DNA from 4 places in the Streptomyces sp. NPDC051136 genome. Region 1 is predicted to be linked to each of the others. Evidence: riboswitches for the same ligand, from Rfam matches in the RefSeq annotation. Region 1 holds a riboswitch; each other region holds the start of a gene.

Evidence for each region. Region 1 has a riboswitch for cobalamin ahead of ACIBCJ_RS14935 (hypothetical protein). Riboswitches for the same ligand answer to the same signal wherever they lie in the genome.
Region 2: it holds a riboswitch for cobalamin, as region 1 does, so the genes downstream of both, ACIBCJ_RS24180 (energy-coupling factor ABC transporter permease) here and ACIBCJ_RS14935 (hypothetical protein) in region 1, are expected to answer to the same signal.
Region 3: it holds a riboswitch for cobalamin, as region 1 does, so the genes downstream of both, cobN (cobaltochelatase subunit CobN) here and ACIBCJ_RS14935 (hypothetical protein) in region 1, are expected to answer to the same signal.
Region 4: it holds a riboswitch for cobalamin, as region 1 does, so the genes downstream of both, ACIBCJ_RS18895 (ribonucleoside-diphosphate reductase subunit alpha) here and ACIBCJ_RS14935 (hypothetical protein) in region 1, are expected to answer to the same signal.

Annotation. Positions count from the first base shown of each region.
Region 1 is NZ_JBITFE010000004.1:547,268-553,520, forward strand. Features, by position in the region: gene ACIBCJ_RS14930 (ferric reductase-like transmembrane domain-containing protein) at 1-821, opposite strand, end outside; cobalamin riboswitch at 1,090-1,241, shown strand; gene ACIBCJ_RS14935 (hypothetical protein) at 1,599-2,360, shown strand; gene ACIBCJ_RS14940 (cysteine synthase family protein) at 2,357-3,379, shown strand; gene ACIBCJ_RS14945 (ATP-grasp domain-containing protein) at 3,376-4,617, shown strand; gene ACIBCJ_RS14950 (MFS transporter) at 4,610-5,878, shown strand; gene ACIBCJ_RS14955 (class I SAM-dependent methyltransferase) at 5,847-6,253, shown strand, end outside.
Region 2 is NZ_JBITFE010000008.1:288,539-296,771, forward strand. Features, by position in the region: gene ACIBCJ_RS24165 (FAD-binding and (Fe-S)-binding domain-containing protein) at 1-543, shown strand, start outside; gene ACIBCJ_RS24170 (hypothetical protein) at 607-1,068, opposite strand; gene ACIBCJ_RS24175 (chloride channel protein) at 1,475-2,827, shown strand; cobalamin riboswitch at 3,063-3,249, shown strand; gene ACIBCJ_RS24180 (energy-coupling factor ABC transporter permease) at 3,279-3,986, shown strand; gene ACIBCJ_RS24185 (energy-coupling factor ABC transporter substrate-binding protein) at 3,983-4,333, shown strand; gene cbiQ (cobalt ECF transporter T component CbiQ) at 4,334-5,083, shown strand; gene ACIBCJ_RS24195 (ATP-binding cassette domain-containing protein) at 5,080-5,928, shown strand; gene ACIBCJ_RS24200 (MFS transporter) at 5,987-7,609, opposite strand; gene ACIBCJ_RS24205 (helix-turn-helix domain-containing protein) at 7,745-8,233, opposite strand, start outside.
Region 3 is NZ_JBITFE010000009.1:59,216-67,448, reverse strand. Features, by position in the region: gene cobN (cobaltochelatase subunit CobN) at 1-1,937, opposite strand, end outside; cobalamin riboswitch at 1,967-2,114, opposite strand; gene ACIBCJ_RS25230 (cobalamin biosynthesis protein CobG) at 2,170-3,648, shown strand; gene ACIBCJ_RS25225 (precorrin-8X methylmutase) at 3,645-4,328, shown strand; gene ACIBCJ_RS25220 (precorrin-2 C(20)-methyltransferase) at 4,325-5,821, shown strand; gene ACIBCJ_RS25215 (cobalt-precorrin-6A reductase) at 5,806-6,594, opposite strand; gene ACIBCJ_RS25210 (cobalt-precorrin-5B (C(1))-methyltransferase) at 6,634-7,776, shown strand; gene ACIBCJ_RS25205 (glyoxalase superfamily protein) at 7,766-8,119, opposite strand; gene cobM (precorrin-4 C(11)-methyltransferase) at 8,109-8,233, opposite strand, start outside.
Region 4 is NZ_JBITFE010000006.1:213,899-222,131, reverse strand. Features, by position in the region: gene cyc1 (epi-isozizaene synthase) at 1-900, shown strand, start outside; gene ACIBCJ_RS18910 (cytochrome P450) at 897-2,273, shown strand; gene ACIBCJ_RS18905 (helix-turn-helix domain-containing protein) at 2,289-3,257, opposite strand; gene ACIBCJ_RS18900 (ribonucleotide-diphosphate reductase subunit beta) at 3,529-4,569, opposite strand; gene ACIBCJ_RS18895 (ribonucleoside-diphosphate reductase subunit alpha) at 4,569-6,944, opposite strand; cobalamin riboswitch at 7,066-7,227, opposite strand; gene ACIBCJ_RS18890 (GNAT family N-acetyltransferase) at 7,289-7,795, opposite strand; gene mctP (monocarboxylate uptake permease MctP) at 7,880-8,233, opposite strand, start outside.

The DNA.
Region 1 (6,253 bases):
CCCCGCCTCGGCGGCCCCAGCCGTTCGGCCCGTCGGGCAGGCCGCAGCAGACGCATCAAAAGCAGTGCTGCGACGGGGAGTTGCAGCAGCCACAGGACGGTGCGCGGCCACTCGCCGTACCAGACGTTGGTTCCGTACAGCAGGGTGTGCCACACGCTGAGCACGTAGACGACGATCACGAAGCGGTGCAGCCGGCGCCAGGTGTTCGCTCCGATGCGGTGCCGGATGTAGAACAGCAGGCCGAGAGGGATCGCGAGGTACAGGGCGCCCTGGCCGAGCGGGATGGCGACCCGGCCGGTGCCGGAGTCGTACCAGCCGGGCACGAAGGTGTCGGCGAAGCCCACCCACAGCCGCTCGGCCCAGTCCACCTTCGTCTCGTAGCGGACGAGTTCGGCGGCGAACATCAACGCGTGCGCGAACATGAGCGCCATCGTGGTCAGGCTCGTGGTGCGGTGCCAGCGCTCCAGTACCTGCCGGGAGACCGGCAGCCGGGCGGGGCGCGGCCCCGACAGCAGCAGGCCCAGCATGACCGTGCCCCAGGCCCACAGCAGCCCCGACCAGCCGAAGGCCTGGCTGAGCAGGTACATCCAGTAGGTGCCGGCATCGTCCATGAACGGCATGACCGCGACGGTGTCCGAAGCACCCGACTCCATGCGGGACCAAAGGAGGGCGAACACCAGCCCCGTGACCACCACCGCCGCGGTGGCGTCGGGCACTGCGGCACGCAGATCACCGCGCAGCGCGACGCGGTCCCCGGGAGGCCGCCGGCCTCCGGTGGCGGCCGCCGCCCCGCCCTCGTCCGGCCTCGTGTCCGACGTCATCGGGCGCCTCCCCAGGCACGGGCCACCGCCGCAGCGGTGCGCATGTGTCGTGAGGCAACAAGTCTGGCCGATGGGGCGGCGATCCCCGGAGGCACGATCCGGCCAGACCGACCACGACGACCGAACGGGGACACACCTGGTTTCCGCCTCCCCTCCACTTTCAGGACAACCGTTGAATCCCATCTGTCGCAGGAATACGAGCGCCCTTACGCTGATGGACGCAGTCGGTTCGCGCCTCCCCTCCGCCCGGATGCCGGCGGCGCGACGCAAGAGGGAACCCGGTGCGAATCCGGGGCTGTCCCGCAGCGGTGAGTGGGAACGAAAGCCGTCGATGTTCACTGGGTCCGCGTCAGGACCGGGGAAGAGACGGCCGGTAGGGGTCCGCCCTTTCGGCGGACGAGCCCGCGAGTCCGAAGACCTGCCACTGCGCCCGCGCTCCGCGCGGGTCGTGCACGTGACCTCGTGGACTGGGTCGGTGGTATGGGCGGTCGTACGTCGTGCGTGTGGCCGCGCCTCCTTCCCTGTCGCTGTCCAAGGCCAGGTACGGAGGATGCTGTGCGGAACCCAGCCGCTTCGCGTCGGCATGTCCGACCCCGGGCCGAGGTGTCGTCCGACGGCTCCGGGCGGCCGGCCCTCGGACCCGTAGCGGGTGTCCCCCGGGAACGGGACCAGTCCCGCGTCACGGTCTCCGGCGTCTGTCACGGCACTCTGGGTGAGCTGTACCAGGGCCCGTTGCGAGCGGGCACCGCACCTGAGATCGCGGTGGTGTCCTTTCCCGTGGACCGACATTCCTGGGTGTACTTCACACCGAGGAAGGCCACCGGCCCGCCGCGTCCGACGGCCCTGGGTGCGAAGTCGGCGACAGCGGCCCGCCTCTTCCTCGACCACTACGGCCTCGCCTTCCCCCCGGGCGACTGGCGCACCCACTCCGAACTGCCGGTAGGGGTGGGGATGGCCAGCTCCACGGCGGACATCGTGGCGACACTGCGCTGCCTGTTCCGCGTCTTCTCGCTGCCGTACGACATGGACGTGGTCCTCGGCATCCTGTCGGACATCGAGCGCGCCGACAGTGTCTTCCTCGACGAGTTCGCCCTGTATCTCAGCGGCCGGCACCAAGTGGTGCGGCGACTGGGCCGGGACGTCGGCTTCCACACCGCCTACGTCATGGAACCCGGCACGGTGGACACCGCCGCCGTCACTCCCCTGCTGCTGGACCACTACCGGCGCCGCGACGAGGAGTACCAGCGGTGTCTGACCGATCTGCTGAAGGGCTTCGACTCGGGCGACCCGGCCGCCGTCGCCCGTGCCGCCACGTGCAGCGCCGCGTTGTCCCAGGAGGTGTTGCCCAAGGCGACTTTCGGCAGTCTGCAAGCCCATCGTGAGCGATTCGGCGCCGACGGCGTCTTCGTCGCCCACACCGGCTGCCTGGTCGGCTACCTCTTCGTCTCCCGCCCAGGCGCCCACGTCAAGTCCGAACTCTCCGCGTTCTTCCAGTCGCTCGGCCACCAGTGCACCTTCGCCCAAGGAGGCTACGGGTGATCCACCCCCACATCGCCGACGCCCTCAAAGCCCCGGACCTCGTCCGGCTCACCGACGGCCTGGTCCTGCTGCGGTTCGAGTCGATGAAGATCTACTCGGCCCTCGCCGCCGTCCGTCATCTGCTGGAGCGGGGCACCGTCCGTCCGGGACAGACCCTGATCGACAGTTCCAGCGGCATCTACGCCTACGCGCTCGCTCTTGCCTGTCACCGGTACGGCATGCGCTGTCACATCGTCGCGTCCACCACCGTCGACGCCACCACCCTGGCCCAACTGGAGATCCTCGGCTGCACCGTGGAACAGGTCAGACCGTCGCGGAACCTGAAACTGGACCAGGAACTGAGGGTGCGACGGGTGCGCGAGATACTCGCCGAGCGCCCCGGTCACCACTGGATGCGCCAGTACCACGACGACATCCACTACCTCGGCTACCAAGAGATCGCCGACCGCATCGCGGCACAGTTCCCGCACGCCTCGCTGACCGTCGTCGGCGGTGTGGGGTCCGGAGCCTCGACCGGCGGCATCGTGGAACGCCTGCGCGTCACGGACCCCTCGGTGCGTCTGGTCGGCGTCCAGCCCTTCGGCAGCGTCACCTTCGGCAGCCAGGACCATCACGATCCCGAAGCGATCATCGCCGGTATCGGCTCGTCCATCGTCTTCGACAACGTCCGCCACCACCTCTACGACACCGTGCACTGGCTGGACTTCACGCACGCCATGTCCGGCGCCGTCGCCCTGCTGCGCGAACACGCGGTCTTCGCCGGGCTGTCCACCGGGGCCGGCTATCTGACGGCGACGTACGAGGCCCGCCGCCACCCCGACCGACTGCACCTCGTGCTGGGCGCCGACACCGGACACCGGTACGTGGAGCGGGTGTTCGCCCGGCACACCGAGGCCCTGGACCCGGCCGCGCTGAAGCCCGTTGAGGTCCGCGGTCCCGAGGAGATGACCATGCCCTGGTCGAGGGCGACGTGGCAGCGCACTCCCCGCCAGGCGAAGTGGAAGGAGAGTGCCGCATGACCGTGGCCTGCCTGGAGTCACTGACCTTCGGCCTCGGCCGTCTGGTCCGCGCCGCCGACCGGCTCGGCGAGCGCCTGCTGCTCCTCACCCGGGACCCCGCGTACTACGCCTACGAACTGGACCGGCTGCCCACCGACGCCCTGGACGTCGTCGTGACCGACACCTTCGACGTGGAGCGGGTCGACTCGCTGCTCCGGCGCACCCCGGAACTGCGCGGCCTGATCAGTTCCACCGACACCTGGACACTGGCCGGCGCCGAGCTCACCGATCGCCTCGGCCTGCCCGGCCTCGACCCGGCCGTGCTGCGGATGACCCGGGACAAGGCCGCCGTACGCAACAGGCTGCACGAGGCGGGACTCACCCGCGCCCGGGCCGTCGAATGCGCCGTCCCGGACGGCGAGGCACGCGGGCTCCTGCTCAAGGAGGCGGGGGTGCCGCTCATACTCAAGGACACGGCCGGCACCGGGAGTCAGAACGTGTGGCTGGTCCGTGACGAGGGCGAACTCGACGCGGCGCTGGAAGAGTCGTCCGGTCGGGACCTGAAGGGGCGGCTGTTCGCCGAACCCTATCTCAGCGGGCCGGTGTACAGCGCCGAGACGCTCACCTGGGACGGTCGCACCAGGCTGCTGGGCGTCTCCAGCCGGCTCATGTCACCTGAGCCGCACTTCCGGGAGGAGATCACCGCCTTCCCCGTGGCGTTCCCGAGCCCGCAACGGACATCACTCGAGTCCTGGCTCGATCGGGTACTCGCCGCCGTCGACTACACCGACCGGTTCGCACATGTGGAGTTCGTGCTGACCGCCGACGGCCCGGAGGTGGTGGAGGTCAATCCCCGCATCGGAGGCGCCCTGGTCGGCGAGGGCATGTGCCGGGCCCTCGGCGTCAACGTGTACGAGGCGGTGATCGAGGCCGCACTCGGCCGCCGCCCCCGTCTCATGGACGCGGAACTTCCCGGCGGTCCGGCCGTCGCCTTCGTTCTCGGCTACCCGGCCGCCCCCGGCGTGTTCACCGGCGTCGCCGGGCTCGACCGGCTGACCGACATGCCGGGAGCCCCCACCTGGTATCCGGCCAAGCAGCCCGGCGACCTCATCGAGCACCTGAGCGACAGCCGCGGATACGCGGGCCTCGTGTACGCCGAGGCGGAGACCGCCGAACTCGCCACCCACCGCGCGGTGGCCGCTGCCAACGCCTTGCGTGTCCTCACCGAACCGGCCGGCCGGGAGGCGCCCGGTGGGTGAACGCACCCCCGGGGAACCGGGCCTGCGGGCCTCGCTGTTCCCGCTCACCGGCCCGCTGCGGTTCCTCCTGCTCAGCTCGTTCCTCATCCCGCTCGGCAGTTTCATGGTCCTGCCGTTCATGTCGGTGTTCCTGCACGAGCGGCTCGGGATGGGTCTCGGCACGGTCGGCGTCGTCCTGGCCGTGGCATCGCTCGTGCAGTTCTCGGGCGGCATCGTCGGCGGAGCCCTCGCGGACCGGATCGGGCTGCGCCGCACCATGCTGTGGGCACTGGTCGTACGCTCCGCCGGTTTCACCGGGCTCCTGCTGGCCCTGCGCTGGCCGCCCCTCGCGGTCGGCGCACTGGTCCTGACGTGCTGCGGTGCCGCGCTCTACCTGCCCGCCAACAAGGCGTACCTGGTGCACGGCGTCGACGACGAGCGCCGCCCGGCGTTCCTGTCGGCGGGCAACGCGGCGCTCAACGCCGGGATGGCGGTCGGCCCGCTCATCGCCGGGCCGTTCGTCCTGTCCTCGCCCGGCTGGCTGTTCGCAGCCGTCACGACGCTGTTCCTCGCGGTCACGGCGGGACACGCACGGCTGCCGCAGACCCACGGGACGCACGCCGCCGAATCGACGGAAACGGCCCGCCCGGGACTACTCGCCGGCGTGGCACTCCTGCCGTTCGCCGCCAACGCGCTGGCCTTCTACCTCTACTTCCACTTCCAGCACTTCCTGGCGGTGTACGCCGTCGAGCGCGCCTCCAGCGGCTTCTACAGTCTGGTGCTGCTGCTCTGTTTCACGCTGGTCATCGTCGTACAGCCGCTCGCCTCCGGCCTGATCCGGCGCATGCCGTACGCCCTCGCCCTCGCGGTCGGATTCACGGGCCTGGCAGCGGGCCTGGCCGTGCTGGCGGCCGGCACCCGGACGGCGCTGCTGGCGGGCGGCGCGCTGATCACCCTCGGCGACATCGTGCTGTTCCTCAAGAACGACCTGGAGGCACTGCTCCGCAGCCCCCGCTCGGACGCCGTGGTCTTCGGTCAGCAGCGACTGGCCGCGGGCCTGGGCGCCTGCGCGAGCGGCGTGCTGGGCGGCCAGGTGTACAGCCTCGGTGAACGGGCCGGCCACACCGGCTGGTTCTGGCTGCTGGCAGCAGCCCAGTGCCTGCTGCTTCCCCCTCTGCTGCTCACGCTGCGCCGTCGCACGGCGCGGCGCCCTGTCCCCGACGGCGACCACGAAGGAGCACTGACGCGCGATGACACGGACGGGCGGATTCCAGGACGATGACTTCTGGACCGAGTTCCACGACTTCCTCTTCTCCGAGCAGCGCCACGAGCAGGCCGAGGAACTCCTCGACACCTCTCCCCTGCTCGCCCTGACCGAGAGGTCACGCGTGCTGGACCTGTGCTGCGGGCCGGGCGTCTTCACCGTGCCCCTCGCCCGCCGCGGTCACCGCGTGACCGGAGTGGACCTGAGCCCGGCCATGCTGGACCGGGCACGCAAGCGCTCGGCCGACGCCGGTGCCGACGTGACGTACGTCCGGGCCGACGCACGCGAGTACGAAGCGCCGGGCGGCTTCGACGTCGTCCTCAACATGTTCACCTCCTTCGGATACTTCGAGGACCCCGCCGACAACGCGCGCGTGCTGCGCACCATGCACAG
Region 2 (8,233 bases), on a different contig from region 1:
GAGCACTCCCCCGGCTACGAGCCGCCCCAGGTCCCCGGCCGGTCCGCGCGGGCGCTGGCCCAGGTGCACTGCCACCAGCACGCCGTACTGGGCTGGGACGCCGACCGGGAGCTGCTGCGCCGGGCCGGGGTGGACGCGGAGCGGCTCGACTCCGGTTGCTGCGGCCTGGCCGGGAACTTCGGCTTCGAACGCGGTCACCTGGACGTCAGCGAGGCGTGCGCGGAGCGGGTGCTGCTGCCGCGGCTGCGGGAGGAGGACGAGTCGACCGTCGTCCTCGCGGACGGCTTCAGCTGCCGTACGCAGATCCACGAGTTCGACAGCGGCGGACACGAGGGCGTCCACCTCGCGGAGCTGCTGGCCTCGGCCCTGCCGGGCACCGCGACCGCCGAGGTCCCGGGCAGCGCGTACGGCACCGCGCCGGGCGCCCGTCCCGCGGTTCCCGGCCGCCGGGCCCGGTCCCTGGCCCTCGCGGGCACGGCGGCGGCCGCCGCGGGCGCCGTGGGGGCGGCGGCGGTGCTGGTCCGGAACCTGCGCCGCCGTTGAGCCCGGACACGACGGCGGTCACCGCCGCCGGCGCGGGGTGACCGCCGTCGTGGGTGGGAGGGTTCAGGTCCGGGACGGGTGCTCCTGGCGGCTGGCCAGGGCCCAGATCACGAACACGTCGATCGCCATCATGATCACGGACCAGACGGGCGAGTACGGCAGGAAGAGGAACTGGGCGACCAGGCTCAGCGAGGCCAGGACGATACCCGCCACCCGCGCCCAGGCCATGTCCTTGAGCAGGCCGAACCCGGTGACGAACACGAGGGCGCCCAGGATGACGTGGACGATCCCCCAGCCGGTGAGGCTCATCTCGTAGACGTAGGTGCCGATACGGGCGTACACGTCGTCCTCGGCGATGGCCGCGATGCCCTGCAGGACGGCGAGGGCGCCGTTCAGCAGCAGCAGTACGCCCGCGAAGACGACCCCTCCGGTCACCCAGCCGCTGGTGCGGTCGCCCGAGCGCTGAGCCCAGGAGGCGTCGCCGCGGGACGGCCGGCCGGGCGTGGGTTCGGCGTGCTGGCTCATGAGCGGAGTCCTTTCTGTGTCCCCCGTACGGGGCAGCTGCCCACCGGCGCCGACGGCACCGACAGGTCGTTCCGAGCCTGCGGGCGTCCGGGCTCCCCGGCCACGCGGGTACGCCGAACGGGTGAACCGCGCGCCGGTCCTGCGCATGCGGGGGCTCGCGGACTCGCGTTGACTGAACGGCACCCGCGGCTGCCCGCGACCGACCGGCGACGGGACCGGCGGGGCCGGCGACGGAGCGCGGCGCGGACGAAGGAGGGCATGTGACGAGTCGGCCGCTGTCCCGACTGTCCCGGCGGGGCCCGCTGGCCCGGGGGTGCTTGCTGGCCCGGGGGTGCTTGCTGTCCCGGCGGGGTCGGCTGCCCCGGTCGGTCGGGCTCTCCCGGCGGGGCCCGCGCGGGCCGGTTCGGTGAGCGGGCCCGCGAACGCCGCCGCGGACCGGGCTGAGCAGTCCCTGCGGCAGACCCTGCTCAGCCCCGGCTACCGGCGGCTGTTGCTGCTGTGCGTGCTGCTGGGCGTGCCCATCGCGCTGGCCTGCTTCTTCTTCGTCGGCCTCCAGCACGAGTTGCAGCACTGGGTGTGGACCTCGCTGCCCGAGGCGGCCGGTTACGACACGCCGCCCTGGTGGTGGCCGCTGCCCGCGCTGCTCCTGGCCGGGCTGATCCTGGCGCCGATCGTGACCCGGATGCCGGGCGGCGGCGGCCATCTCCCGGTGAACGGCCTGGGCGGTGCGCCGGTCGGCCCGCGTGCCCTGCCCGGCGCGGTGCTCGCCGCGCTGGCCACGCTGCCGCTCGGCGTGGTGCTGGGTCCGGAGGCTCCGCTCATGGCCGTCGGCAGCGGGCTCGCCCTGCTGGCGGTGCGGCGGGCAGGTGCGGGCGGCGACCAGCGGGCGAGCGCGATCCTCGCCACGGCCGGCTCCACCGCCGCGATCTCCACCATTCTCGGCGGTCCGGTCGCGGCGGCGGTCCTGCTCATCGAGGGGGCCGGGCTCGCCGGGGCGCAGATGGTCACGCTGCTGCTGCCGTGTCTGCTGGCCAGCGCGACGGGCGCGCTGGTCTTCACCGGCTTCGGGCAGTGGACGGGGCTGGACATCGGCGCGTTGGCCCTGCCCGATCTGCCGCCGCAGGCCGGTCCGGACGCGGGCGACTTCCTGTGGGGTCTTCCCACGGCGGCCCTGATCGCCGTACTGGTCACGCTGGCCCGGGGGCTGGGCCATCGCACCGTCACCTGGACCCGGCACCGCAGGGCCACCCGCACCGTCGTGTGCGCCACCGCCGTCGGCGTCTGCATCGCCGCGTACGCGCTCATCACGGGCCGCTCCCCGGCCGAGGCGGCGCTGTCCGGCCAGGCCGCCCTCGCCCAGCTCGCCGCGCACCCCCACGCGTGGTCCGTCGGGGCGCTCGTCGCGCTGGTCGCGTGCAAGGGACTGGCCTGGGGCATCGCGCTGGGGGCGCTGCGCGGCGGCCCGATCTTCCCGTCGGTGCTGCTGGGCGCGGCGACCGCCCTGGCCTGCTCCGGGCTGCCCGGGTTCGGCGCGACCCCGGCCCTCGCCCTCGGCATCTCCGCCGCGGCGGCCGCGGTGACGGGGCTGCCGCTGGCCAGCGCGGTCCTGGCGGTGCTGCTGATGGGCCGGGACGCCCACGACCAGACGCCGCTGATCGTCATGGCGTCGGTCGTCTCCTTCGTCGTCGCCCAACTGGTGCGCCGGACCGGGCCGGAGGCGGGCAGGGCACCGAAGGAGGCGGCGGAGGCGCCACGGTGACCGGCCGGATGCGGACAGGGTGGTCAGGTCCCCCGGATCAGCGGGGCCGGTTCCGCCGATCCGGGTGCTCCGCGGCACAGGCGCGCGGAGATCTTCGCCACGTCGGGCGCGGAGGGGCGGTGGCGGATGTCGGACCGGTGGCGCCTTGCGTTTTCGCAGGCCCCGGGCCTCTTCGACGGCCCGGCGGGGCGTCCGCCCGGCGTGCGGCCCGCTTGTGCCCGGCCCCGTGTGAGCACTACTGTCGCCACGCCTTGGTGAACGGGAAATCCGGTGTGATGCCGGTGCGGCCCTCGCCACTGTGAATCGGGAAGTCCGGCTCCGGCCCTCGCGGGCAGCCACTGGATCGCTTGCGGTCCGGGAAGGCGGAGCACGGGCGGTGGTACCCGTAAGCCAGGAGACCGGCCAAGGCGCGTCGTCCATCCACGAGGTGCTGGAGAGGGTCTGCTGAGCCATGCACATAGCCGAGGGCTTTCTGCCACCGGCGCACGCGATCGCCTGGGGTGTCGCGTCCGCGCCGTTCGTCGTCCACGGAGTCCGGTCACTCACCCGTGAGGTCAGGGAGCACCCGGAGAGCACCCTGCTCCTCGGGGCCTCGGGGGCCTTCACGTTCGTCCTGTCGGCCCTGAAGCTGCCTTCGGTCACCGGGAGTTGTTCCCACCCGACCGGCACCGGTCTGGGCGCCGTCCTGTTCCGGCCGCCGATCATGGCGGTACTGGGCACCATCACCCTGCTCTTCCAGGCGCTGCTGCTCGCCCACGGCGGGCTGACCACGCTCGGGGCCAACGTCTTCTCGATGGCCATCGTCGGCCCCTGGGCCGGTTACGGCGTCTACCGCCTGCTGCGCCGCTTCGATGTGCCGTTGATGGTCACCGTGTTCTTCGGGGCGTTCGTCGCCGACCTGTCCACCTACTGCGTCACCAGCGTGCAGCTGGCGCTGGCCTTCCCCGACCCGAGCAGCGGTTTCCTGGGCGCGCTCGGCAAGTTCGGCTCGATCTTCGCCGTCACGCAGATCCCGCTGGCGGTGAGCGAGGGCCTGCTCACCGTGATCGTCATGCGACTGCTGGTGCAGTCCAGCAAGGGTGAACTGACCCGGCTGGGCGTGCTCCTGACGAAGGCGCCGGCGGGTAGCGGGAACAAGGAACAGGCGGTGGCCCGATGAGCCGGAACGCGAAGATCAACGCCCTGCTGCTGCTCGCCGTCGCCGCGCTGGCGGTGCTGCCGCTGGTGCTGGGGCTGGGCGACCACAAGGAGGAGCCGTTCGCCGGTGCGGACGCGGAGGCGGAGACGGCGATCACCGAGATCGAGCCGGACTACGAACCGTGGTTCTCCCCGCTGTACGAACCGCCCTCCGGGGAGATCGAGTCGGCGCTGTTCGCGTTGCAGGCCGCGCTCGGCGCGGGCGTGCTGGCGTACTACTTCGGGCTGCGCCGGGGCCGGCGGCAGGGTGAGGAGCGGGCGTCGACGGCGGCGACGGCGGCTCCGCGGGACACCCCCGGTGGGGACTGAGTGCTGCCGATCGACGCGGCGGCGCACAGCAGTCGCTGGCGCCGCCGGCACCCCGTGGACAAGGCCGTGCTCGGGCTCGGTCTGACCGTGCTCGCGATCTCGCTGCCGCCGTGGCCCGGCGCGGCACTGGTGCTGGTGACGGCGCTGATCGTGCTGCTCGGCCCGGCGGGTGTGCCCGGACGCCGGCTGTGGCGGGCGTACCGGGTGCCGTTGGGATTCTGTGTGACGGGGGTGCTGCCACTGCTGGTGCAGGTCGGGGGCCCGGACGGGTTCCTGTCGGCGGCGGACGGCGGTGCGGTGCGCGCGGGTGAGCTGCTGCTGCGCACCTCGGCGGCCTCGCTCGGGGTGCTGCTGTTCGCGTTCACCACGCCGATGTCCGACCTGTTGCCGCGGCTGGTGCGGGCCGGGGTGCCGGCGCCGGTCGTGGACGTGGCGCTGGTGACGTACCGGATGAGTTTCCTGCTGCTGGACTCGGTGCGCCGGATCCGCGAGGCGCAGGCCGCGCGGCTGGGGCACACCACCCGGGCGGCGACCTGGCGTTCGCTCGGCGGGCTCGGGGCCACCGCGTTCGTGCGGGCCTTCGACCGGGCGGCTCGGCTCCAGTCGGGGCTCGCCGGGCGCGGTTACGACGGCACGCTGCGCGTGCTGGTGCCCGAGGCGCGGCTCTCGGTGCCGTTCACGGCGGCGAGTGTCGCGCTCCTCGCGGTGCTGGCCGGTCTCACCCTCGTACTGGAAGGACCCCTGTCGTGAGCGGACCGGCGCTGTCACCGGAACCGGCCCTGGTCGCCCTGCGGGGTGCGTCCTTCGCGTACGAGGAGGGCCCCGACGTGCTGGCGGGGCTGGACTTCGCGGTGCGCGAGGGACGTGCGCTGGCGTTGCTCGGCCGCAACGGCAGCGGCAAGACCACCTTGATGCGGCTGCTCAGCGGCGGACTGCGGCCGCGGGCGGGGTCGTTGACGCTCGGCGGCGAGCCGGTGACGTACGACCGCAAGGGGCTGACCCGGCTGCGGACCACGGTGCAGCTGGTGGTGCAGGACCCGGACGACCAGCTCTTCGCCGCCTCGGTCGGCCAGGACGTGTCCTTCGGGCCGCTGAACCTCGGCCTGCCGGACGCGGAGGTGCGCTCCCGGGTCGGGGAGGCGCTGGCCGCGCTGGACATCGCGGCGCTGGCCGACCGGCCCACGCACCTGCTGTCGTACGGGCAGCGCAAGCGGACGGCGATCGCCGGGGCGGTCGCGATGCGGCCCCGGGTGCTGATCCTCGACGAGCCGACCGCCGGGCTCGACCCGGACGGGCAGGAGCGGCTGCTCGCCACCCTGGACCGGCTGCGCGCCGCGGGCACCACCGTGGTGATGGCCACCCACGACGTCGACCTCGCCCTGCGCTGGTCCGACGACGCCGCCCTGCTCACCCCGGACGGTGTGCGCACCGGCCCGACCGCGCCGACGCTGGCCCGCACCGACCTGCTGCGGCAGGCCGGGCTGCGGCTCCCGTGGGGCGTCGCGGCGACCGGGCTGCTGCGGGCCCGCGGCCTGCTGGCGGACTCGGCGACGGGCCCGCGCACGGCGGAGGAGCTGGCGGCGCTGGCCGACTGACGGGGTGTGCGCCGGCACCCGGAGCACCGCCCGGACCCGCGCACACCCCGGGACCGGGTCAGCCCTGTGAGCGGGCGGGCTCGGTCTCCCGGTCCTGCCCCACGCCGCGCACCGTGTCCTCGTCGGCCTGCTGCCGGGCCCGGCGGCCGGGCAGGACGGCGAGGACGATCAGGGTGCCGGCGGCCATGATGACGCCGCCGACGAGACTGGTCGTCGAGACGCCGTGCGCGAAGGCCTTGTTCACGGCGTCGGTGAGGGCGTGCGCCTGCTCGGGACCCGCGGCCGGGTCGGTGGCGAGCCGCCGGGCGACGGCCAGTCCGCCGCCCACGGAGTCCTGGGCGGTGTCGAGGGCGGCGGCCGGGAGCCGGTCGCCGACGAGGCCGGCCAGTTCGTCGCGGTAGGCGGTGCCGAGCAGGGAGCCCAGCACGGCGATGCCCAGCGAGCCGCCCAGTTCCAGCGCGGTGTCGTTGGCGCCGCCGCCGACGCCCAGTTCGCTCTCCGGGAAGGAGCCCATGATGGTGTCGGTCGCCGGGGAGACGCTCAGGCCGATGGCGAGTCCGAGCAGCAGCATCGGGGCGAGGAAGTCGGCGTAGGTGGAGCCCTGCTCGATCAGGACGAGCAGGAAGACGCCGACGGTGCCGATCGCCATGCCGGAGCCGACCATGGCCCTCACGCCGAGCTTCGGCGTCAGCCGGCCGGTCACCGCGGCGCCCACGAACACGGCCCCGGCCAGCGGCAGCAGCCGTACGCCGGTCTCCAGCGCGCCGTAGCCGAGCACGAACTGCAGGAACTGCGTGGCGTAGTAGATGGCGCCGTAGGTGCCGAAGAAGAAGAACAGCACCGCCAGCATGGAGCCGCTGAAGGGCCGCAGCAGGAACCTGCGCACGTCGAGCATGGGGTGCGGGTGGCGCAGCTCCCAGGCCACGAAGGCGATCAGGCCGACCCCGGCGACGACGGCCCCGGTGACCGGTCCCGCGCCCCAGCCGAAGTGCGGGCCCTCGATGGTGGCGTAGACGAGGCTGCCGACGGAGACGATCGAGAGCAGACCGCCGACGTAGTCGATGCGGCCCTGGCCGGCCGCCCTGGACGGCGGTACGAGGACCAGCGCGCCGATGACGGCGAGGACCGCGACGGGGACGTTGACCAGGAAGGTCGAGCCCCAGGCGTGGTCCTCAAGGAGCCAGCCGGCGACCAGCGGGCCGACCGCGATGGCGAGTCCCGAGGTGGCGGTCCAGGCCGTGATGGCACGGGCCCGCTCGCCCTTGGGGAAGACCGCGACCAGCAGGGACAGGGTGGCCGGCATGACGACGGCGGCGCCGACGCCCATGACCGCGCGGGCCGCGACGACCAGCCCCGTCTCGTGGACCAGACTGCCCATCACCGAACCGCCCGCGAAGATCACCAGACCGGTGACCAGGGCGCCGCGGCGGCTGTACTTGTCGCCTATCGCGCCGAGCACCAGCATCAGCGCGGCGTAGGGGACGGTGTAGCCGTCGATGACCCATTGCAGGTCGCTGCTGCTCAGCCCGAGGTCGGCCGTCATGTCCGGGGCGGCCACGATCAGCGACGTGTTGGCCATGACGACGATCAGCAGGCTCAGGCAGAGGACCAGGAGAGCCCACCAGCGCCGGGCGTAGGGCCCGGACATCTTCTCGACGGGGGTGGTGGCCAGTAGGGGCATGAAGGCTCCCGGATACGAACGAGGGCAAGTTAATTGCCCATAGATGAGCAGACAAGAGCAGCGTAGTTTGTTGCACATGGACGTGCAAATAAGGCGCCCCCCGGCGGGGGGCGCCTTACTGAACGGGTGGGTGGCCTACTCGGCCGGAACCGCCGTGGCCGGCACCGCCGGGCCCACGCTCTCGACCACGGTCCGCGCGGCCCGCTCCGGCACCCCGGCCGCCATGAGGATGGCGGCGGCGGCCCGGGTGCCGTCGTCCTCCAGGGCTCCGGTGTTGACCTGCTCCAGCAGCGCCACGACCATCGCTTCGAGTCCCGCGCTCAGCACGGCGGGCGGCAGGTGGGCCGGGAAGACCCCGTCCCGCTGGCCGCGCTCCAGGATGGCGGTGACCTCGGCGCGGGCCGGGGCCAGGATCTCCGCCACGCGCTCCACGCCCAGATCGTGCCGGGCCAGGGCCAGCAGCATCCGGTAGCGGTCGCCCACGGGCCACATCAGCAGCGTGAAGTGCGCGAGCGCCCGGTCGGCGGGCGCGCCCGGCTCCGCCGCCTCGGCCATCGCGCCGCGCAGCACCTCGGACGCCTCCTCGGCGAGGGCTTCGAGCAGCGCCGCCCGGCCCGGGAAGTG
Region 3 (8,233 bases), on a different contig from region 1:
AGGCCGAGGTCGTGGTCGAGCTTCGCGGCCTGGATGAGGGTCCAGATCTGGGCGCGGATCGCCGGGAGCTTGGCCGGGTCCATGGCCGCGATCTGGGCGTACTCGTCGAGGAGTTGTTCCAGGCGGGCGATGTCGCCGTAGGAGTCGGCGCGGGCCATCGGCGGGACGAGGTGGTCGATGAGCGTGGCGTGGACGCGGCGCTTGGCCTGGGTGCCCTCGCCGGGGTCGTTGACGAGGAACGGGTAGATCAGCGGGAGGTCGCCGAGGGCGGCGTCGGGGCCGCAGGCGGCGGACAGGCCGGCGTTCTTGCCGGGCAGCCACTCCAGGTTGCCGTGCTTGCCCAGGTGGATCATGGCGTCCGCGCCGAAGCCGCCGTCCTCGGTGCTCGCGGCGATCCAGCGGTAGGCGGCGAGGTAGTGGTGGGAGGGCGGCAGGTCCGGGTCGTGGTAGATGGCGATGGGGTTCTCGCCGAAGCCGCGCGGGGGCTGGATGAGGATCAGCAGGTTGCCGTGGCGCAGGGCGGCCAGCACGATGTCGCCCTCGGGGTTGCGGCTGCGGTCGACGAACATCTCGCCCGGCGGCGGGCCCCAGTGCTGCTCGACGGAGGTGCGCAGCTCCTCGGGGAGGGTCGCGTACCAGCGCCGGTAGTCGGCGGCCGGGACGCGCACCGGGTTGCGGGCGAGCTGCTCCTCGGTCAGCCAGTCCTGGTCGTGGCCGCCCGCCTCGATCAGCGCGCGGATCAGCTCGTCGCCGTCGCCGGAGACCAGGCCGGGGACCTCGCCGGTGCCGAAGTCGTACCCCTCCTCGCGCAGCCTGCGCAGCAGGGCGACGGCGCTGGCGGGGGTGTCGAGGCCGACCGCGTTGCCGATGCGGGAGTGCTTGGTCGGGTAGGCGGAGAGCACGAGGGCCAGGCGCTTGCCGGCGGCCGGGATGTGCCGCAGACGGGCGTGGCGTACGGCGATGCCGGCGACGCGGGCGGCGCGTTCGGGGTCGGCGACGTACGCCGGGAGGCCGTCGGCGTCGATCTCCTTGAAGGAGAACGGGACGGTGATCAGGCGGCCGTCGAACTCCGGCACGGCGATCTGGCTGGCCGCGTCCAGGGGCGACACCCCCTCGTCGTTCTCCTCCCAGGCGGTGCGCGACCCGGTCAGGCACAGGGCCTGGAGGATGGGCACGTCCAGCGCGGTGAGCGCGCCCGCGTCCCAGGACTCGTCGTCGCCGCCCGCGGAGGCTTCGGCGGGCTTGGTGCCGCCCGCCGCGAGGACGGTGGTGACGATCGCGTCCGCGGCGCGCAGCTCGGCGATCAGCTCGGGCTCGGGGGCGCGCAGGGAGGCGACGTAGAGGGGCAGGGGGCGGCCGCCGGCGGCCTCCACGGCGTCGCACAGGGCGTGCACGAAGGCGGTGTTGCCGCTCATGTGGTGGGCGCGGTAGTAGAGCACGGCCACGGCCGGGCCCTCGCCGCGGGCCGGTTCGCGCTCCAGCGGACCCCAGGTGGGCGCGGGCGCGGGGGCGTCGAAACCGTGGCCGGTGAGCAGGACGGTGTCGGACAGGAAGCGGGCGAGCTGCTCCAGGTTGGCCGGTCCGCCGTGGGCGAGGTACGCGTGCGCCTCGGCGGCGATGCCGACGGGCACGGTGGAGGCTGCCATCAGCTGGGCGTCGGGCGCCTGTTCACCGGTGAGGACGACGACCGGGCGGCCGTCGGCGAGCAGCAGGTCCAGGCCCTCCTCCCAGGCGCGCACTCCGCCGAGGAGGCGGACGACGACCAGGCCCACGCCGTCGAGGAGGCCGGGCAGGTCCTCGATCGGCAGGCGGGAGGGGTTGGCGAAGCGGTAGGGCACCGGACCGGCGGCCGCGCGGGCGCTGAGCAGGTCGGTGTCGGACGTCGACAGGAGCAGGATGCGGGGCTGCGCGGCGCGCTCCCCGGACGAATGCGGCATGCGTCGTCTGGCCTTCCTCGGGGTCCGCGCCCCGGGCGGTGAAAGACGGCGGGAGTTCCTGGCTCGTCCGGCCTCTTAGTGGCCGGATTCACAGTGGCGGGACCGCGCCGGGTTCGCACCGGGCTTCCTCCCCTGTCGCCGTCGTGGCGGCGGCGGACCGGACGATCCACCTGGTCAGCATAGTAAGGGGCGGCGCAAGAGGGCAGGGCATACAGCCGGTGTGATGGTCGGTATGCTCGCCGCCGTGCCCACTCCTCCCCCGCTTTCGTCCCCGTCGGCCGCGCCGGTTCCGCGGCACCGCGGCGACGCCTGCCCGGGGTCGCTGCGGCTGCACGCCGCCGACGACGGCGCCCTGGCCCGGGTCCGCGTGCCCGGCGGTGTCCTGACCGCCCGGCAGGCGCACGCCCTCGCGGAGGCGGCCCGGCAACTGGGCGACGGGGAGCTGCACCTGACCTCCCGCGGCAACGTGCAGTTGCGCGGACTCGGCGACGCGTGCGGCGGCGAGTTGGCCGGTCTGCTGGAGGAGGCCGGGCTCCTGCCGTCCCGTGGGCACGAGAGGGTGCGCAACATCGTGGCGTCGCCGCTGTCCGGGCTGGACGGGAACGGGGTGCGCGAGGTGCGGCCCTGGCTGTCGGCGCTGGACGCGGCGCTGTGCGCGAGCGGGGCGGCGCGCGGACTGTCGGGGCGATTCCTGTTCGCGCTCGACGACGGGCGCGGTGACATGGCCCCGCTCGGCGCCGACGTGACCGTGCGCGCCACGGCCGACGGCGGTGCGCTGATCCGCCTGGGCTCCGCGCCGCAGACGCTGCGGGTCGCCGGGGGCGACGCTCCGCGGGCGGCGCTGCTGGCGGCCGAGGTGTTCCTGGAGTGCGCCGAGGGGTCCGCCGAGCGGGTCTGGCGCATCGACGACCTGGGGCCGGGGCACACCGAGTTGACCTCCGCCCTACGACACCGCCTCGCGGCGTCGGGCATCGACTGCACCCCGGGCCCGGGCGACGCGACGGGGACCGACGACACCCGGCCGCCGGACAATACGGCGGCCACCGGCACCACCCACGACCCGAGCGGCCCGGCCGGAACGGACGGCACCCGGGCCCCGAGCCGTGCGCCGGGACCCGACAGGGCCCGGGAGCCGATCCCCGCGCCAGACACCGTCGGCACCCGCCCCCCGGGCAGCCCGGCGGCCACCGGCGGGCCCCCTCCCGGGATCGTCGGCTCCGCTCTGTCCGTCCATGTCCCGCTCGGGCGCCTGACCGCCCCGCAGTGGCGGGAGTTGACCGCGGTCGCCCCCGGTGAACTGCGCCTCACCCCCTGGCGCGGCGTCGTCGTCCCCACCGCGGACATGACCGCGTCCGAGCGGAGCGCCGCCCTCTCCCGCCTGGCCGCCGCGGGCCTCGTCACCGACCCCGCCTCGCCCTGGCCGGGCGTCGGCGCGTGCATCGGGCGGCCGGGGTGCGGCAAGTCCCACGCGGACGTCCGCGCCGACGCGACCCGCGCCCTCGGCGCCGTGGGCGGTGCCCGCCTCCCGCTGTACTGGTCCGGCTGCGAGCGGCGGTGCGGCCACCCCCGGGGCGACCGCGTCGACGTGACCGCCGTACCGGACGGCGGTTACCGCGTCACGCGGACCGACGGCGCCGGGCGGCAGACCCGCACCGCCGCGGTCCACGACCTGTCCGACCTCGCCACCGCCCTGGCGGCGATCACCTCATGAGCCGTACGAGCCGTACCACGACGACCGAGAGCAGCGAGACCAGCACCGTGACCCCCTACGACTACGAGAAGGACGGCGCGGCCATCTACCGCGCGTCCTTCGCGACCATCCGCGCGGAGGCGGACCTCGCGGCGTTGCCCGCGGACGTCAGCCAGGTCGCGGTCCGGATGATCCACGCCTGCGGCATGGTGGACCTCGTGCGCGATCTCGCGTACTCCTCCGGCGTGGTGGCCCGCGCCCGCGAGGCCCTGCGCTCCGGCGCGCCCATCCTGTGCGACGTGCGGATGGTGGCGAGCGGCGTCACGCGCAAGCGGCTGCCCGCGGACAACGACGTCCTGTGCACCCTGTCCGACCCGGCCGTCCCCGAGCTGGCGGCCAGGCTCGGCACCACGCGCAGCGCCGCCGCCCTGGAGCTGTGGCGCGACCGGCTGGAGGGGGCCGTGGTCGCCGTCGGCAACGCGCCCACCGCGCTCTTCCGGCTGCTGGAGATGATCGAGGAGGGGGCGCCCCGTCCGGCCGCCGTCATCGGCGTGCCGGTCGGCTTCGTCGGCGCCGCCGAGTCCAAGGACGCCCTGGCCGCCCACCCGTCGGGCCTGGAACACCTGGTCGTCCGGGGCCGCCGCGGGGGCAGCGCCATCGCGGCCGCCGCGCTCAACGCGATCGCTAGCGAGGAAGAATGAGCGGCAAGCTGTACGGGGTCGGGCTCGGGCCCGGCGACCCCTCCCTGATGACCGTGCGGGCCGTCGAGGTCATCGCCGGGGCCGACGTGATCGCGTACCACAGCGCCCGCCACGGCCGGTCGATCGCGCGGTCCATCGCGGCCCGGCACATCCGCGCCGACCACGTCGAGGAGCCGCTGGTCTACCCGGTCACCACCGAGACCACCGACCACCCCGGCGGCTACCAGGGCGCCATGGACGACTTCTACGCCGAGGCGTCCGCCCGGCTCGCCGCCCACCTGGACGCGGGCCGGACGGTGGCGGTCCTGGCGGAGGGCGACCCGCTCTTCTACGGCTCGTACATGCACATGCACAAGCGGCTCGCCGGCCGCTACGACACCGAGGTCGTCCCGGGCGTCACCTCCGTCTCCGCCGCCGCGGCCCGCCTGGGCACGCCGCTGGCCGAGGGCGAGGAGGTGCTGACCGTCCTGCCCGGCACCCTGCCCGAGGAGGAGCTGACCGCGCGGCTCGCCTCGACGGACGCGGCGGTGGTGATGAAGATGGGGCGCACCTTCCCCAAGGTGCGGCGTGCGCTGGAGGCTTCCGGCCGGCTCGACGGAGCCCGGTACGTGGAGCGGGCCACCATGGCGGGGGAGCGTCTCGCGGAACTGGCCGACGTGGACGCCGGGTCGGTGCCGTACTTCTCGGTGGCGGTGCTGCCCAGCCGGGCCGACGCCGTGGCGGCGGAGCCGGTGCCGGGTGCCGTGGGTGAGGTCGTCGTGGTGGGGACGGGACCGGCCGGCCCGCTGTGGCTGACGCCCGAGACCCGTGGCGCGCTCGCCGGGGCGGACGACCTGGTCGGCTACACCACCTACCTGGACCGGGTGCCCGTACGCTCCGGCCAGCGCCGGCACGGGTCCGACAACCGGGTCGAGGCCGAGCGCGCCGAGTTCGCCCTGCAACTCGCCCGGCGGGGACGGCGCGTGGCCGTCGTCTCCGGAGGCGACCCGGGTGTCTTCGCCATGGCCACGGCGGTGCTGGAGGCCGCGTCGGCGGACGCGTACGCGGACGTGCCGGTGCGGGTCCTGCCGGGGGTGACCGCGGCCAACGCGGCGGCCGCGCGGGCCGGCGCCCCGCTCGGCCACGACTACGCCACGATCTCCCTGTCCGACCGCCTCAAGCCCTGGGAGGTCATCGCGGAGCGGCTGCGCGCCGCGGCCTCGGCCGACCTGGTGCTGGCGCTGTACAACCCCGGGTCGCACAGCCGGACCTGGCAGGTGGGCAAGGCACGCGAACTGCTCCTGGAGCACCGGGCCCCGGACACGCCGGTCGTGGTCGCCCGGGACGTGGGCGGCGCCGACGAGCACGTGCGGATCGTGCGGCTGGCGGACCTGGACCCGGCCGAGGTCGACATGCGCACGATCCTGCTGGTCGGCTCCTCCCAGACGCGGACCGTACGGCGTGGGGACGGCGAGGAGATCGTCTGGACGCCCCGCCGCTACCCGGAGACGTGAGGCCCGCGCCGCCCGGCGGAGATCCGGCCCGCGTGGGCCTCCCGCACCCGGCGCACCGCCTGCTCGGGACCGGTCACCACCGGCACCCCGTCGGGCGCCGGGGGCCTGCGCACCACGACCACGGGCACGCCGGCCTCCCGGGCGGCCGCCAGCTTCGGCGCGGTGGCCGCTCCCCCGCTGTCCTTGGTGACCAGCACGTCGATCCGGTGCCGGCGCAGCAGCTCGCGCTCCCCGTCGAGGGTGAACGGGCCGCGGTCCAGCAGGACCTCCATGCGGGGCGGGTACGGCGGCTCGGGCGCGTCGACGGACCGGACCAGGAACCAGAGGCCGGCCAGGTCCGCGAAGGCGGACAGGTCCGTCCGGCCGGTGGTCAGGAAGACCCGCCGGCCGAGGGCCGGCAGCAGCGCGGCGGCCTCGGCCAGGGAGCCCGTCTCGTGCCAGACGTCGCCGTCGGCCGGCTCCCAGCCGGGGCGGCGCAGCGCGAGCAGGGGAACATGGGCGGTGGCGGCGGCCCGCGCCGCGTTGAAGCTGATGGTTGCGGCGAAGGGATGCGTGGCGTCGATGAGCAGGTCGACCGTGTGCTCCCGCAGCCAGGCGGCGAGACCCTCCGCTCCCCCGAAGCCGCCGACGCGCACCTCGCCGGGCGGTGTGCGGGGCGCGGCGACCCGTCCCGCCAGGGAGTTCGTCACGCGCAGTCCGGGCAGCGCCTCGGACTCCAGCCGTTCGGCGAGGCGGCGGGCCTCGGTGGTGCCGCCGAGGATCAGCACGTGCACGCGTGGTCCTTCATCCGTGTCCCTTCCTGGACGTGAGGCATGAGCGGCGAAGCCGAGGGCGGCCGCAGCGCCCAACTGAAGCACACCGGGCTGCGCCACGGCTGGACCACCGGTGCCTGCGCGACGGCGGCGGCGACGGCCGCGTACACCGCGCTGCTGACCGGCGACTTCCCCGACCCCGTCACCATCACCCTGCCCAGGGGGCAGACACCGGCGTTCGCGCTGGCGACCGAGGAGCTGACCGACGTCCACGCGACGGCGGGGGTCGTGAAGGACGCCGGTGACGATCCGGACGTCACCCACGGCGCGCTGGTCCGGGCGACGGTGCGACGGCTTCCCGCGGGCTCCGGCGTCGTCTTCCGGGCCGGGCCCGGCGTCGGCACCGTCACACGCCCCGGTCTGCCCCTGCCCGTCGGCGAACCGGCCGTCAACCCGGTCCCGCGCCGGATGATGCGGGACCACGTCGCCCTCGTCGCCGAGCGGCACGGCGGCAGCGGCGACGTCGAGATCACCCTCTCCGTCGACGACGGCGAGGAGATCGCCCGGTCCACCTGGAACCCCCGTCTCGGCATCCTCGGCGGTCTCTCCGTCCTCGGCACCACCGGCATCGTCGTCCCCTACTCCTGCTCGGCGTGGATCGACTCGATCCGGCGCGGGGTGGACGTGGCGCGGGCCGCCGGCCGTACGCACGTCGCCGGGTGCACCGGGTCCACCTCGGAGAAGACGGTCGTCGCCGAGTACGGGCTGCCCGAGGACGCCCTGCTGGACATGGGCGACTTCGCGGGCGCCGTGCTGAAGTACGTCCGCCGGCACCCGGTGGACCGGCTCACCGTCTGCGGCGGCTTCGCCAAGCTGTCCAAGCTGGCCGCGGGCCACCTCGACCTGCACTCCGCCCGCTCCCAGGTCGACAAGGGGTTCCTGGCCGGGCTGGCCCGGCGCGGCGGTGCGGGCGAGGCCCTGGCCCGGGAGGTGGCGGAGGCCAACACCGGCCTGGCCGCGCTCCAGCTGTGCCGGGCGGCCGGGGTGCCGCTGGGCGACCTGGTGGCGGTCGCCGCCCGTGACGAGGCGCTGTCCGTGCTGCGCGGGGCGCCCGTCGCGGTCGACGTGATCTGCATCGACCGGGCGGGCACGGTGGTGGGCCGCAGTGCCGTCGCCGGGGCGCCCGGCCCGGCTAGCCGGTGACCGGACCGACCCGCAGGCGGTTGCCGTCCGGGTCGCGCAGGGCCAGCTCCCGTCCCCACGGCAGCTCCTCGGGCCGGACACCGAACTCGGCGGCGACCGCGTCCAGGTCGGCGACCCTCAGGTACACCAGGGTGTCCGGGCGAGCGTCCCCCTCGTGCTCCGACAGGTACAGCCGGGCCCGGCCGCGGGCGACCTCCGTGAACACCGGGAGGCCCGGTTCGAAGCGGTGCTCCCACTGCCGGGCGAAGCCCAGCCGCGCGTACCAGCGCACGGCCGCGGCGGCGTCCCGCACCCGCAGCACCGGGACGGCCTCCTCGCCGGGCCCGGAGGGCTCAGCAGACATGGCGCTCCCGCTCGGCTGAGTACAGGTGGCTGTCGCGGAACTGTTCCGCCCCCAGGGTCCGCCCCACCATGATCACCGCGGTGCGCACGATCCCCGCCCCGGTCACCTTCCCGG
Region 4 (8,233 bases), on a different contig from region 1:
TATGCCGACGGCCTGTGCTACACGGACCTCATGGCGGGGTACTACCTGGGCGCCCCCGACGAGGTCATGCAGGCGATAGCGGACTACAGCGCGTGGTTCTTCGTCTGGGACGACCGGCACGACCGCGACATCGTCCACGGCCGGTCCGGTGCCTGGCGCCGGCTGCGCGGCCGCCTGCACGCGGCACTCGACTCACCGGGGGACCACCTGCACCACGAGGACACGCTGGTGGCCGGGTTCGCCGACAGCGTGCGGCGGCTCTACGCCTTCCTGCCGGCCACCTGGAACGCCCGGTTCGCCCGGCACTTCCACGCGGTGATCGAGGCGTACGACCGCGAATTCCACAACCGCACGCGCGGAATCGTGCCCGGCGTGGACGAGTACCTCGAACTGCGCCGACTCACGTTCGCGCACTGGATCTGGACCGACCTGCTGGAGCCGAGTTCCGGCTGTGAACTCCCGGACGCCGTACGGAAATACCCGGCATACCGCCGGGCGGCGTTGCTCAGCCAGGAATTCGCCGCCTGGTACAACGACCTCTGCTCACTCCCCAAGGAGATAGCGGGCGACGAGGTCCACAATCTCGGAATCAGTCTCATCACCCATCATTCACTCACGCTGGAGGAATCCGTCGCAGAAGTCCGGCGCCGCGTCGAGGAATGCATCAACGAATTCCTGGACGTGGAACGGGACGCGTTACGGTTCGCCGACCGGCTCGCCGACGGAACCGTGCGCGGAAAGGAACTGAGCGGCGCCGTACGGGCCAACGTCGGCAATATGCGGAACTGGTTCAGTTCCGTCTACTGGTTCCACCACGAGTCCGGCCGGTACATGGTCGACAGCTGGGACGACCGGTCCACGCCCCCGTACGTCAACAACGAAGCGGCAGGTGAGAAATGACCGTCGAATCCGTCCATCCCGAAACCCGCGCACCACAGGCACCCCAGCTGCGCGAGCCGCCCGTCGCGGGCGGCGGCGTGCCGCTGCTCGGCCACGGCTGGCGGCTGGCCCGCGATCCGCTGGCCTTCATGTCCCAGCTGCGCGACCACGGCGACGTCGTGCGCATCAAGCTCGGCCCCAAGACCGTCTACGCGGTCACCGACCCGGAGCTGACCGGCGCCCTGGCCCTGAGCCCCGACTACCACATCGCCGGCCCGCTGTGGGAGTCGCTGGAGGGCCTGCTCGGCAAGGAGGGCGTGGCGACCGCCAACGGCCCGCTCCACCGCCGCCAGCGGCGCACCATCCAGCCGGCGTTCCGGCTCGACGCGATCCCCGCGTACGGGCCGATCATGGAGGAGGAGGCGCACGCGCTCACCGAGCGCTGGCGGCCGGGGGAGACCGTCGACGCCACCTCCGAGTCCTTCCGGGTCGCGGTGCGCGTCGCCGCCCGCTGCCTGCTGCGCGGGCAGTACATGGACGAGCGGGCCGAGCGGCTGTGCGTGGCGCTCGCCACCGTCTTCCGGGGCATGTACCGGCGCATGGTGGTGCCGCTCGGACCGCTGTACCGGCTGCCGTTTCCGGCCAACCGCCAATTCAACAACGCCTTGGCCGATCTGCATCTCCTCGTGGACGAGATCATCGCCGAGCGCAGGGCATCCGGTCAAAAGCCGGACGATTTGCTCACGGCATTGCTGGACGCGAAGGACGACAATGGCGACCCCATCGGGGAACAGGAGATCCACGACCAGGTGGTCGCGATACTGACCCCGGGAAGCGAAACCATCGCGTCCACGATCATGTGGTTGCTCCAGGCACTTGCCGACCATCCGGAACATGCCGACCGCATACGCGACGAAGTCGAAGCGGTCACCGGCGGGCGCCCGGTTGCATTCGAGGACGTCCGCAAGCTCACGCACACCGGCAATGTCATAGTCGAGGCCATGCGTTTGCGTCCCGCCGTATGGGTTTTGACACGGCGTGCGGTGGCCGAGACCGAACTCGGTGGCTATTGCATTCCGGCCGGTGCGGACATCATCTACAGTCCGTACGCAATCCAACGCGATCCGAAGTCGTACGACGACAACCTGGAGTTCGACCCCGACCGGTGGCTTCCGGAACGCGCGAAGGACGTACCGAAGTACGCCATGAAGCCGTTCAGTGCGGGCAAGCGGAAGTGCCCCAGCGACCACTTCTCGATGGCTCAGCTCACGCTGATCACGGCCGCGCTCGCCGCGAAGTACCGCTTCGAGCAGGTGACGGGCTCCGACGACGCGGTCCGTGTCGGCATCACGCTGCGCCCGCACGACCTGCTGGTCAGGCCCCTGGCACGGTGACCCGTCCGGGGCGGATCAGGCGGCGGCCTCCGGACCCCGGAAGGTGCGCCGGTAGGCGTGCGGCGTGGTGCCCAGGGCCCGGACGAACTGGTGCCTCAGGGCCGCCGCCGTGCCGAACCCGGTGCGCCAGGCGATCGCGTCCATCGTCTCGTCCGTCGCCTCCAGCAGACGCTGGGCCAGCAGCACGCGCTGGCGCAGGATCCAGCGGTACGGGGTCGTGCCCGTCTCCTGCTGGAAGCGGCGGGCGAAGGTGCGCGGGGACATGTGCGCCCGGGCCGCGAGCTGCTCCACGGTGACCTCCTCGTCGAGGTGCTGCTCCATCCAGGCCAGCACCTCGCCGACGGTGTCGCAGGAGGAGCGCGGCAGCGGCCGCTCGATGTACTGCGCCTGCCCGCCGTCCCGGTGCGGCGGCACCACCATCCGCCGGGCGATGCGGTTGGCGACCTCGGGTCCCTGCTCCTTGCGCACGATGTGCAGACAGGCGTCGATGCCGGCGGCGGTCCCGGCGGACGTGATCACCGGGTCCTCGTCGACGTAGAGGACGTCCGGCGCCACCTCGGCGCGCGGGTACTGCCGGCGCAGCTCGGCCGCGTGGTGCCAGTGCACCGCGCAGCGCCGCCCGTCCAGCAGGCCGGCGGCGCCCAGCACGAAGACGCCGGAGCACACGCTCAGCACGCGCGTGCCCCGGTCCGTCGCCCTGCGCAGGGCCTCCAGCAGCTCGGGCGGGTACTCCCGGCGGACGAAGTCGCTGCCCGCCGGCACCGCGATCAGGTCGGCCTCGTCCAGCCGGTCGAGTCCGTACGGCGTGGACACGGTCAGACCGCCGACATGGGTGCCCAGCGTGGGGCCCTCCGCGGAGACCACCGCGAAGTCGTACTCAGGCAGGCCCTCGTCGCTCCGGTCGATGCCGAAGACCTCGCAGATCACGCCCAGTTCGAAGGGGTGCGCGCCGTCCAGCAGGACGGCGGCCACGTTGCGCAGCATGCCGCCAGTGTGCCTCGGAAGTGGCAGGAAATCGAGGCCCTACGGCAGTCCTGCCACTCCCGGTAAGGAGCATCCGGCGCGACAGTGGTGTCATGACCGGAAACCAGATCGAAGGCCTTGTCGGAATGCTCGCGACCTTCGGACTCCTCGTCCTCATGGTCCTCCCCTCGGTGATCGGCGTCGTGCGCGACAAGCGCGTCGACCGTCAGATCAGGGAGGCCCGGGAGGGGAGGAGCCGAGGGAAGGAGACTCAGCAGCAGCCTCAGCAGACTCAGAAGTCCTCGGACAGGTCGACGGTGCCCTCCACCGCCACCTGGTACGCCGAGGGGCGCCGCTCGAAGAAGTTGGTCAACTCCTGAACCCCCTGCAGCTCCATGAAGGAGAAGGGGTTCTCGGAGCCGTAGACCGGGGCGAAGCCGAGCCGGGTCAGACGCTGGTCGGCCACGCACTCCAGGTACTGCCGCATCGAGTCGGTGTTCATACCCGGGAGGCCGTCACCGCACAGGTCGCGCGCGAACTGCAGCTCGGCCTCGACGGCCTCCCTCAGCATGTCGGTGACCTGCTCCCCGAGCCGCTCGTCGAACAGCTCCGGCTCCTCCTTGCGGACGGTGTCGACGACGTCGAACGCGAAGGACATGTGCATGGTCTCGTCCCGGAACACCCAGTTGGTGCCGGTGGCCAGTCCGTGCAGCAGGCCCCGGCTGCGGAACCAGTAGACGTAGGCGAAGGCGCCGTAGAAGAACAGACCCTCGATGCACGCGGCGAAGCAGATGAGGTTCAGCAGGAAACGGCGCCGGTCGGCCCGGGACTCCAGGCGGTCGATCGACTCCACCGAGTCCATCCACCGGAAGCAGAACTCGGCCTTCTCCCGGATGGAGGGGATGTTCTCCACGGCCGCGAAGGCGGCGGCACGGTCCTCCGGGTCGGGCAGGTAGGTGTCCAGCAGGGTCAGGTAGAACTGGACGTGGACGGCCTCCTCGAAGAGCTGGCGGCTCAGGTACAGCCGCGCCTCGGGGGAGTTGATGTGCTTGTACAGCGTCAGCACCAGGTTGTTCGCCACGATCGAGTCACCGGTGGCGAAGAAGGCCACCAGCCGGCCGATCAGGTGCTGCTCCTCGGGGCTGAGCTTCGCCAGGTCGGCGACGTCCGAGTGGAGGTCGACCTCCTCGACGTGCCAGGTGTTCTTGATGGCGTCCCGGTAGCGCTCGTAGAAGTCCGGGTAGCGCATCGGGCGCAGGGTCAGCTCGAAGCCCGGGTCGAGCAGGTTCTTCGTCACGCGGTTCTCGGGGTTCGCGGGGGTCTCGGCGGTCATTACTGGCAGGCCTCGCAGGACTCGGGGTTTTCCAGGGAGCAGGCGACCGCTTCGGGACCGGGGGCGGCCTGCGCGGGGACGGTGGTGGCGCGGGCCGCGGCGCGGGCGATGCGGGTCGCCGGGCGTGAACGCAGGTAGTACGTGGTCTTCAGGCCCTGCTTCCAGGCGTACGCGTACATCGAGGAGAGCTTCCCGATGGTCGGCGTCTCCAGGAACAGGTTGAGGGACTGCGCCTGGTCCAGGTACGGGGTGCGGGCGGCGGCCATGTCGATCAGGCCGCGCTGCGGGATCTCCCAGGCGGTGCGGTACAGCGCGCGCACGTCCTCGGGGATCCAGGAGAAGCCCTGCACCGATCCGTTCGCCTCGCGCAGCGCCTCACGGGTGCGCGCGTCCCACACGCCGAGCCGCTTGAGGTCGTCCACCAGGTAGGAGTTGACCTGGAGGAACTCACCGGACAGCGTCTCGCGCTTGAACAGGTTGGACACCTGCGGCTCGATGCACTCGTAGACACCGGCGATGGAGGCGATGGTCGCGGTCGGCGCGATCGCCAGGAGCAGCGAGTTGCGCAGCCCGGTCGTCGCCATGCGGGCGCGCAGCGCGGCCCAGCGCTCCGGCCAGGCGGGCTCCACGCCGTAGTGGTCCGGGTGCAGCACGCCCTGTGCCGTACGGGTCTTCTCCCAGGCCGGGGCGGGGCCACCGCGCTCGGCGAGGTCGGCGGAGGTCTCGTACGCGGCGAGCATGATCCGCTCGGCGATGCGGGTGGACAGGGCCTTCGCCTCGGGCGAGTCGAAGGGCAGGCGCAGCTGGAAGAAGACGTCCTGCAGGCCCATCGCGCCGAGCCCGACCGGGCGCCAGCGGGCGTTGGAGCGGCCCGCCTGCTCGGTCGGGTAGAAGTTGATGTCGACGACCCGGTCCAGGAAGGTCACGGCGGTGCGGACGGTGGCGTCCAGGCGCTCCCAGTCGAGGTCACCCGCCGTCCGGTCGACGAACGCGCCGAGGTTGACCGAGCCGAGGTTGCAGACCGCCGTCTCCCCGTCGTCCGTGACCTCCAGGATCTCCGTGCAGAGGTTGGAGGAGTGGACGACGTGGCCGGGGGTCGCGGTCTGGTTGGCCGTGCGGTTGGCGGTGTCCTTGAAGGTCATCCAGCCGTTGCCGGTCTGCGCCAGGGTGCGCATCATGCGGCCGTACAGCTCACGGGCGGGCAGCACCTTGCGGGCGAGTCCCGCCTCCTCCGCCCCGCGGTACGCGGCGTCGAACTCCTCGCCCCACAGGTCGGTCAGCTCCGGCACGTCGGCGGGGGAGAACAGCGACCAGGACCCGTCGGCGTCCACGCGGCGCATGAACTCGTCCGGGATCCAGTGCGCGAGGTTCAGGTTGTGCGTACGGCGGGCGTCCTCACCGGTGTTGTCCCGCAGCTCCAGGAACTCCTCGACGTCCGCGTGCCAGGTCTCCAGGTAGACCGCCGCGGCACCCTTGCGCCGGCCGCCCTGGTTCACGGCGGCGACCGAGGCGTCCAGCGTCTTCAGGAACGGGACGATGCCGTTGGAGTGCCCGTTGGTGCCGCGGATCAGCGAACCGCGGGAACGGACGCGGGAGTAGGCGATGCCGATGCCGCCGGCGTGCTTGGACAGGCGGGCCACCTGGTGCAGCCGGTCGTAGAGGGAGTCCAGCTCGTCCTTGGGGGAGTCCAGGAGGTAGCAGGACGACATCTGGGCGTGCCGGGTGCCGGAGTTGAAGAGGGTGGGCGAGGAGGGCAGGTAGTCCAGGCGGCTCATCAGACCGTAGAGCGCGGCGACCTCGTCGACCGACCGGGCGGTGTCGTCCTCGGCGAGTCCGGCGGCGACCCGCAGCAGGAAGTGCTGGGGGGTCTCGACGGCCTTGCGGGTGATCGGGTGGCGCAGCAGGTAGCGGCTGTACACGGTGCGCAGCCCGAAGTAGCCGAAGCGGTCGTCGGCGTCCGGGTCGACCAGCGCGTCCAGGCGGTCGCCGTGCAGCCGCACGAACGCGGCGGTGCGGTCGGCGATCAGGCCCTCGCGGTGCCCGGTGGCGACCGCGTCGGTGAAGGCGACGACTCCCTGTGAGGCGGCCTCGTCGCGGATGCCGAGGGTGAGCAGCCGGGCGGCCAGCCGGGAGTAGACCGGGTCCTCGGAGATCAGCCCGGCGGACGCCTCCGTGGCCAGCTCGCGCAGCTCGGCCTCGTCGGCGCGGGCGGACCGGCCGCGCAGTGCGGCGGCGGCCACTCGTCCGGGATCGGCGCCGGGGAGGTCGGCGGTGAGCCCGGTCAGGGTCCGCAGCAGGGCGGCACCGGGTCCGTCGGGTTCCCCGGTCGCCGTCACCGGGGTCGCTGAAGCCGGATCGGCTGGCGCGATGGTCACGTGGAGCACTCCCTCGCTCGGCACGGGGCCTGGGGGAGGGCAGGGGGCGGCACGAGCGCGCACGGCGTCGCGTCCACCGGCCCACTCCACGAGGCCCGGACGTCATGGCACCCGGGCCGGTTCGGCCGGGCGCACCGTCGGCAGGTCCTCGGACTGGACAGGCGTGCGCGCACGTGCGAAGACGTACGGATGCACGCAAGTACACCGTTGCGGGACAGTTCCGGATTCGCACCGGATTCCCCTGCGGCGACAGCGAGCACGAGCATACATCTAGTGCCGGGCTCCGCCAGCACCCCCAGATGTTGTGTCCGGCTGCCGTGCCCGCGCGTCGCGCCGGTTCGGTGTCAGAGCGTCAGCCGGTAGGTGAGCAGCGTGAAGCCGTCCAGCTCGGGAAGCGGGTTCCAGTCGCGGTCGGGCGTGCGCACGAAACCCAGGCGCTCGTAGAGGCGGTGGGCGGAGCGCATGGCGCGCTGGGTCGACAGCACGACGCCCGTGCACCCCTCGACGGACCGTGCCCGGTCGACGCAGGCCCGCACGAGGGCCTCACCGGCCCCGCGGCCGCGTGCCGGGCGGGAGACGGCGAGCATGCGTATCTCGGCCTCGCCGGGCCGCGCGATGTCCGCCATGGGGCCGCCCGAGGGCACGAAGGTGACGCCGCCGAGCACCTGGCCGTCCGCCGCGGCGACCAGCACCTGCGCGGCCGCCGCCCGCTTGCCCACGTTCCTCAGCTCACCGAGGTAGGCGTCGTCCTCACCGAAGTCGAGGAGGCCGTCCCGGAGATAGGCCTGCGCCGTGATCTCGCCGAGGGTGTCGTACTCGTCGTCGGCCGCCGGCCGGATCGCGAAGTCCATGCGGCCGAGTGTGCCCCACGGGTACGACGGCGGGCCGCCGGATTTCTCCGACGGCCCGCCTCGATGCCGGGACTCCGGCCGGGGTCAGTGCGAGCTGCCCGCCGTGGCCGGCGGCAGTTCCACCTGGACACCGGGGTCTCCGGCGTCCGCCGTGTAGTCGGCCGGGCTGGTCTCGTCCACGCCGTCGGGCGCCTTGAGGGCCCTCAGGACGAAGGTCAGGACCACGGTGACCACGACGTTCAGCACGAAGGCGGTGAGACCGATGTAGCCGATCTCGCCGATGCCGGGAATCTCGTCGGAGGAGCCGCCGAAGTGCTTCTGCGTCGGCGAGGCCACGCCGTAGGCGGCGACCGTGCCGTAGACCATGCCGACCGCCCAGCCGCCGAGCAGCGCCCAGCGGTGGAACCAGCGGGTGAACAGGCCGCCGACCAGGGCCGG